DNA from 3 places in the Endozoicomonas sp. ALD040 genome. Region 3 is predicted to be linked to each of the others. Evidence: predicted binding sites of a transcription regulator. Region 3 holds the regulator's gene; each other region holds the start of a gene.

Region 1 (2,276 bases), 1.5 Mb from region 3:
AGCAGTGCCTGCCCCCTGTGCAATTCCGGCAACCTCTGACCGTCCTCTTTATCCTCAGAGACGGACGGCTTGCGGGGAAAAATGGCTTTCCAGCCTTCTTCCTGCACCTCCCTGCTGCTGGCCGTGAATTGCCCGCCTTCCAGGGTGACACTGACTTTACGAGCTAAAAACCGGTGATCCGGATAAAACTGTGCCACATACTGTCTGGCGATGAGGCCATATAAGTTGCGCTCCCGGTCACCCATTTTGTAGAGATCAGTTCTTCGGGTGGTCGGGATAATACCGTGGTGTGCGCTTACTTTGCTGTCATTCCAGGCTTTGCTTTTGCGGTCGGGTAATGCACCGTCCACAGCACTGGCCAGTTTTTCATCATTGCTTCGTATCGCGCCAAGCACTTCCGGTGCCTCCCTGAAATGCTCCACAGGCAGATAACGACAATCCGATCGGGGATAAGTCACCAGTTTCTGCTCATAAAGCTTTTGACAGACATCCAACACTTCCTTGGCACTCATCCTTAACTGTTTGGCAGCATCAATCTGAAGAGCGGAAAGTGAATAGGGTAACGGTGGCGATTCCTTGCCAGGTTTCTTCTCCAGCTTAGTGACTGTCCCCTCCTTGCCCTGAATCCTGCTGACAACATTTTCCGCCAGTCGACGATCAAGTACACGGCCCTCGTCATCCATCCAGGGCTGGCAGGCTTCACTGGGTTGCCATTTTGCCTTGAAACACTCACCCTGGTCAGTCACCAGCAGGGCAAAGACTTCGAAATAAGGTTTGGGTTGGAAATCGGCAATATCTTCGTCTCTTCGAACCACCAGGCCCAAAACCGGAGTCTGTACCCGACCGACAGAAAGCAAACCGCCATAACCTGCCTTTTTGCCAAGAACGGTATAGGCACGGGTTAAATTGATACCATAGAGCCAGTCGGCACGGGAGCGTGTCAGAGCGGAAACAGAAAGAGGTACAAAATCAGAATTGCTCTGCATTCGATCGAAGGCTTTCTTAACTGCCGGACCGTTCAAGTCATTCACTAAAAGACGACGGACACTTTTTCTGCGGGTTGGTGAAAGTTTGAGATAATCCAACACTTCATCGACCAGCAACTGCCCTTCCCTGTCCGGGTCTCCGGCATGAACAATGACATCAGCCGTTTTCAACAGCTTACGAATCACCGATAACTGGGAGCGAGTGTTTTTTCGTGGTTGCAGTTGCCACTGCTGGGGAACAATAGGCAAATGTTCAAAACGCCATTGCTTGAAGGCAGGGTCATACTGCTCAGGCTCAACCTGCTCCAGCAGGTGGCCTATACACCAGGTGACGACATCACCGGATGCGGTCTCTATGTAGCCATCCTGTCGTTTATGGGGGCGGGGCAAAACATCGGCTATGGCTCTGCCCAGACTGGGTTTTTCAGCAATGATTAAACGCATCAGGTCAACAAAAGTTACATCAGATCAATGGTACAGCTGCCTATAATAAGTTTCTTTCTGGCCGTATCATAGCCCTGAATAAGCAGACAGCCCAAGGCTTCAGCCTTTTTCAAGTATCTGGCCAGTTGGTTCAATATACGTTCAGCAATGATAGCAGGTACTCCCTGAGCCTTGAGTCATTAATTAACTTGAAGAATTCGTCAAGCTGTTCTTTATCATAACCGGTATTCTGATCGAATATGTGCTGAATCAGTACCTTGGTTGCCAAAATATCACGAATATCCTTGCTTTCTGTGTTTTTGATTTCATCAAATAATTCCTTGTTCTCACCCTGTACCAACTTTCTCTTAACTTGTGTATCGAGACGCCAAACTTCAGCATTGGGGCAGTGGACCAGCCATACAACATCCAGCAGATCAGGCATGGCGTTTTTTGCCTTAATGATTTGCTTGTTTGTCTGACGACGAAGCGGTGAGTCCTGGTTAAATTGATTCAGTGCTGCTGCCTTTATTTCTGGCTGATAGTCATTCACGAAAAATGACTCAAGGCCTGTGCCTTGCCAGAGTGATTGAAGATGTTCGTTCACCTGAGTTTGAAAATGACGCCATTGGTAAAAAGGAATCTTATTCATTGTGATGGCTTTGGCCAGGTTGATATCTCCTGTAACCAGGGTTAATGGTTGAGAGAAGTAAGCCAGAGCATTGTAAGCATTGTCGTTATCAATAAAACCAGAATCGATAAACGTTATTTTTCTATATTCAGAGACATTAGGGTCACAATCGCTATACGTTATTTTTTTATATTCAGAGGTTGTGCGCTGACAATAGCTATTTGATGCACTGTTTG
Region 2 (2,276 bases), 2.3 Mb from region 3:
AATTCGACCTCTTCAGCACCATTGGCTGAGAGCATGCTGCCCTCTATCGGTGTCAGGGCAATGATGAACTCTCCGTGGGGCAGGCCGAGCAAAGCCATGCGTCTAGTGATTTTTTTTTCAAGTTGTCTGGCAGCAGACTGACGTTTTCTGGAGAGTTTTTCGCATTGGTTCTGAAACTCGGATTTTAGTTCGATCAGCTTTTGTTGTAATGCTTCAACCCGTTCATCGCTGAACTGGATGCTCTCCAGCTCAGAGCCAAGCGTGCTTTGCTTTTCCAATAACGCTTCGGGTTGAACCCTGTGCTTTCTCGCAAGGTCGTAAATAGCACTGAGGCGTTCATCCACATCCCGCATTCTGGCGGGATCGGCATCAAAATGATCGATAAAGTGATTGATTTCTCCTACCGCTTCCTCGACCTGAATTTGGGCAGAGGACATCATTTCAATTGTGTTGTTGATGGCTGGGTGATCTATTTGCAGATCGCTCAGGCGCTGCAGGCAGGTGGAGAGTTTCTGGAGAATGTTACCTGCCTCGTTGTCTGAGCAGATAGCATTGATTTCGTGACACACGGAAAGAGTGCCTTCAGCATGGGATAACTGTTTGAGTTCCTGCTCAAGTTGTTCCAGCTCTCCTTCCTGAAGCGATAGCTGTTCCAGCTCCTGAAGCTGATAGCTGAGCAGTTGCACTCGTTCATCCTGCTCCCTGCGATTATGGCTGAGAGTGGTCAGTTCATCATGTGTCTGGTTGAACTGATGGGCAGTGCGAGCCACTTCGGAGGCCAGTTTTTGTATGTCGGCATAATCATCCAGAAGCAGTCGATGGTTGCTTTTTTTCAGTAACGACTGGCTTTCATGCTGGCCATGGATATCAATTAACCGTTCACCAATGGCCCGAAGATCCGCAAGGGGAGAAAGAGTCCCATTGATATAGGCACGGGACCGTCCCTCTTTGGTAATGACTCTTCGGAGAATGCACTCATCATCACTGGCCAGATCTTTTTCTTGCAGCCATGCTTTTGCCGCAGTGCACTGGCTGATATCAAAAGAAGCGTGAATCTCAGCTTTGTCAGTACCCTGACGAACACAGTGACTATCGGTTCTGTCACCCGTTGCCAGACCGAGAGCATCCAGCATGATGGACTTACCGGCACCGGTCTCGCCGGTAATGACAGTCATTCCACAATGGATGTCCAGATCCAGCTGGTCAACGATGGCGAAGTTGCTGATGGACAGTTGGGTCAGCATGATAAATACCCGCTACTGTAGCTTTACTGTTTATATATACAGTAACCTGAAGTGTGCGATTCGTAAAGTCAGAGCTGAAAAAATCCACTGATCCTGAACTGAATGAGATGGGGGGCCGTTGTGATTTTGTTTTGCGGCCCGGTGTTTTGCGAAATGATCGCTTGCGTTAAAAAAACTGTTTTTCAGGTCTTGAATCCGGAATTCGTGACCCAATATACGTTTCATCTAAATGATTGCCTCCCGGTCGGAGATTCTGGAATGACAGTAGAAAGCAGCAAACCTGAAGAGCAGGTAACGGAAGAAGCCACAGAGCAGCAGGCAGAAGAAAGCCTGCTGAACGAAGAGGGTGGTGTTGAACTCGACAGTGAAGGTAATCTGACCGACGGCCTTGAGAGTCAGCTGGAAGCACTCAACGAAGAACTTGCCAGGGCGAAAGATCAGACTCTGCGTACTGCTGCTGAAATGCAGAACATTAAGCGTCGTGCCGAGCAGGATGTTGAAAAGGCTCACAAATTTGCTCTGGAAAAATTTGTTGACGCACTGATTCCAGTGGTTGATAGCCTGGAAAAAGGCATTGAAAGTGCCGAACAGGCAGAAGGGTCTCACGAAGCCCTGGTAGAAGGTATGAAGCTGACTCTGAAGCAGTTCCTGGATGCATTGGGACGCTTCGCGGTAGTTCAGGAAGACCCCAGTGGTCAGCCTTTTGACCCGAACTTCCATCAGGCCATGTCGATGGTTCCGAATCCCGATGTTGAAGCCAACACCGTGATTGATGTTTTCCAGAAAGGATACAAGCTGAATGGTCGTTTGATTCGTCCGGCTATGGTTGTTGTTTCCAAATAAGTGATTTTGCTGAGGAATATTCAAAAAAGAATATTTCAACAGCCTTGAAATCAAATCGATTGATCCCATATTGATTTCAAAGGCCAAAAACAGCTGCTCACCAGACACTGGCAAGCAGCCCTCAGCTGAAGAATTAAAGAATTGAACTAAAGAATTTCGTCCTGGAATCAGGGCAATGGAGAGATTGAA
Region 3 (2,276 bases):
CCGGGAATGACTCAGCTGAAAGCTTGAAATCTAATGATTTGAAATCTGATAAAAGTTTGAAACCAAATGACTTGACAGCTGATAGCAAAATGACTCCTATCGAAAATTATAAAAATTACAGAAAAATAGATGAACCCAAAAAAGACGAAAAAATTATTGAAGAAACTATTAACTCTATAAAATATATGTTACCAGATGATGAATCTATTGATGTGAGTAAACTAATATACCATAAGTTTGATCCGAAAGAGGATTTTAATATCAAAAGTGCCAAAGCAGTTAAATCCAGATTAGCTATCCATACTGGTAGTAAGGATAATGCCCTTGATATCAGAGAAAGAATATTAGAATGGCTTGATTACAAACATGTAGATTTTGTTAAAGTTTGGCATGGTTTTGATGGCTTTGAAGTAGAAGTTTCAAATGATGCCTGGGATGCACTGCGGAAGAAATTAACTTCTACACAATCATAAATAAAATGCCAAATCCGGAGATTAACCACCTCCGGATTTTTTATTAAAAAAAGCTTCAGGGACTCAGCTTGCGAATTTCAGCCAACAACTCATCACTATGGTGGCAAAGCATGCCTCACCTGCACCATTGACGACCCTCTTGTCAGTTTTTGCTTATCGTCGCAGCCTGGATAATAACTTGCCACCACAAGAATACTGTATATAATCACAGATACTGTATAAAAAAACAGATTGAGAGACCATGATCAAACTGACTAAACGGCAATCCGAGATACTGGACCTGATCAAATCTCATATTGACGAGACAGGTTTCCCACCCACCAGAGCCGAAATCGCCAAGACCTTCGGCTTTCGCTCACCCAATGCTGCCGAAGAACATCTCAGGGCACTGGCCCGTAAAGGCGCTATCGAGATTACCCCCGGCGCCTCCCGCGGTATCCGTATTCCGGACAGCCAGCCTGAAGGCCTTCCGATTATCGGACAAGTTGCTGCCGGGAACCCGATCCTCGCCCAGGAACATATCGAAGACCACCTGATGCTCAATCCCGCTTTCTTCACCCCATCGGCAGACTTCCTGTTAAGGGTAAAAGGAATGAGCATGAAGGACATCGGGATTCTTGATGGTGACCTGCTGGCCGTTCACAAGACAACAGATGTTCGAAACGGTCAGGTTGTCGTCGCCCGGATTGAAGATGATGTCACCGTAAAAAGATTCGAGAAACAGAAAAACAAAGTATTGCTGCATCCGGAAAACGACGAGTTCGAAACCATAGTCGTTGATCTCACTCAGGATGCCTTTGCCATCGAAGGTTTAAGCGTCGGAGTCATCAGAAATCAGTCCTTAGACGGAATAAGATGAGCCTGACCATTACCAGAGACACTACTCACAACAGGCAGCTGTTGTTAAAGGCCCACTACGCTGAAGTGCGAATAACAAACAGCGTCCGGGCTATGCCAGAAGGAAGAATTTATGCTGTACCGAACCAGCAGTGAAAGGCACAATTTTTCAGCCCCAAGCTACCAGACCAATACAGTCTGCATTAACCCCTCGCGCCTAGAAAAGACTTTATCAGGAAAAACTGAAAAGTCTCTGAAGCCCAGTATTAATGAACTCATTCTTTCAGGTCAACCCTGGCAGGCAGAACAACTCCTGACGCCCATGCTCAGTCAGCTGTCCACTGACAGTGAACGTTGGTTGACCCTGATTCTGGCAGATGACACCAGAACCCTGCACTGGTTAAAGAATTGCGACTTAAATCATGACAAGGTGCAAATCTTTAGCTCCAACAATATTAATCAGACATTGGAACTCACCAGGAAAGCGCTGGCATCCGGAACCAGCCACACTGTCATCAGCTGGCTGGGGCATTTGGATAAAGGGTGGCTAACTAAGCTTGAAAGCGCAGCCAGGAATGGACAGTGTCAGGGGCTGGCTATTCGCAGTAGACAGGTTGCATGATGCCCGTCATTTTCATGAAAATGGAGTCAGTGCAGTACTCTGTTCTCAGGAATCTCTTCTTCAGAGGATTGCGGACGAGTGAGTTCAGCAACTTCACGCATGCCAGCATCAAACATGACCTTTGCCACTTGCAAATGGTCCCCTTCAAGATACTGTTTGGCTTCCTCTGAAAATTTCATAGTCAGCAGGGGCTCACCCTCGTCGTCACTGCTTCGCAGAACAATCTCTCCTGTTGGAAGTTCCACAATTTCCAAAAACGATGCAGCCATATTTCGTTCCATAAATAGCGTATAAGAGGGAGAAATCATGCAGCATTGTGACTTATGATGCAATAGGTCAGTAGA

The links. Region 3 encodes LexA, which represses DNA repair genes until DNA is damaged. Its sites were predicted from a motif close to TACTGTNTANNTANACAGTA; they were not measured.
Region 1: a site for LexA is predicted at 1,503-1,522, ahead of ACOJUN_RS00485 (DNA topoisomerase III). Genes of this name have one in related genera too.
Region 2: a site for LexA is predicted at 1,269-1,288, ahead of recN (DNA repair protein RecN). Genes of this name have one in related genera too.

What each region holds. Positions count from the first base shown of each region.
Region 1 is NZ_CP184829.1:188,389-190,664, forward strand. Features, by position in the region: gene ACOJUN_RS00485 (DNA topoisomerase III) at 1-1,430, opposite strand, end outside; gene ACOJUN_RS00490 (hypothetical protein) at 1,561-2,276, opposite strand, start outside.
Region 2 is NZ_CP184829.1:978,493-980,768, reverse strand. Features, by position in the region: gene recN (DNA repair protein RecN) at 1-1,244, opposite strand, end outside; gene grpE (nucleotide exchange factor GrpE) at 1,503-2,087, shown strand.
Region 3 is NZ_CP184829.1:5,724,465-5,726,740, forward strand. Features, by position in the region: gene ACOJUN_RS20690 (serpin family protein) at 1-473, shown strand, start outside; gene lexA (transcriptional repressor LexA) at 715-1,332, shown strand; gene ACOJUN_RS20700 (SulA-like leucine-rich domain-containing protein) at 1,444-1,932, shown strand; gene ACOJUN_RS20705 (hypothetical protein) at 1,959-2,201, opposite strand.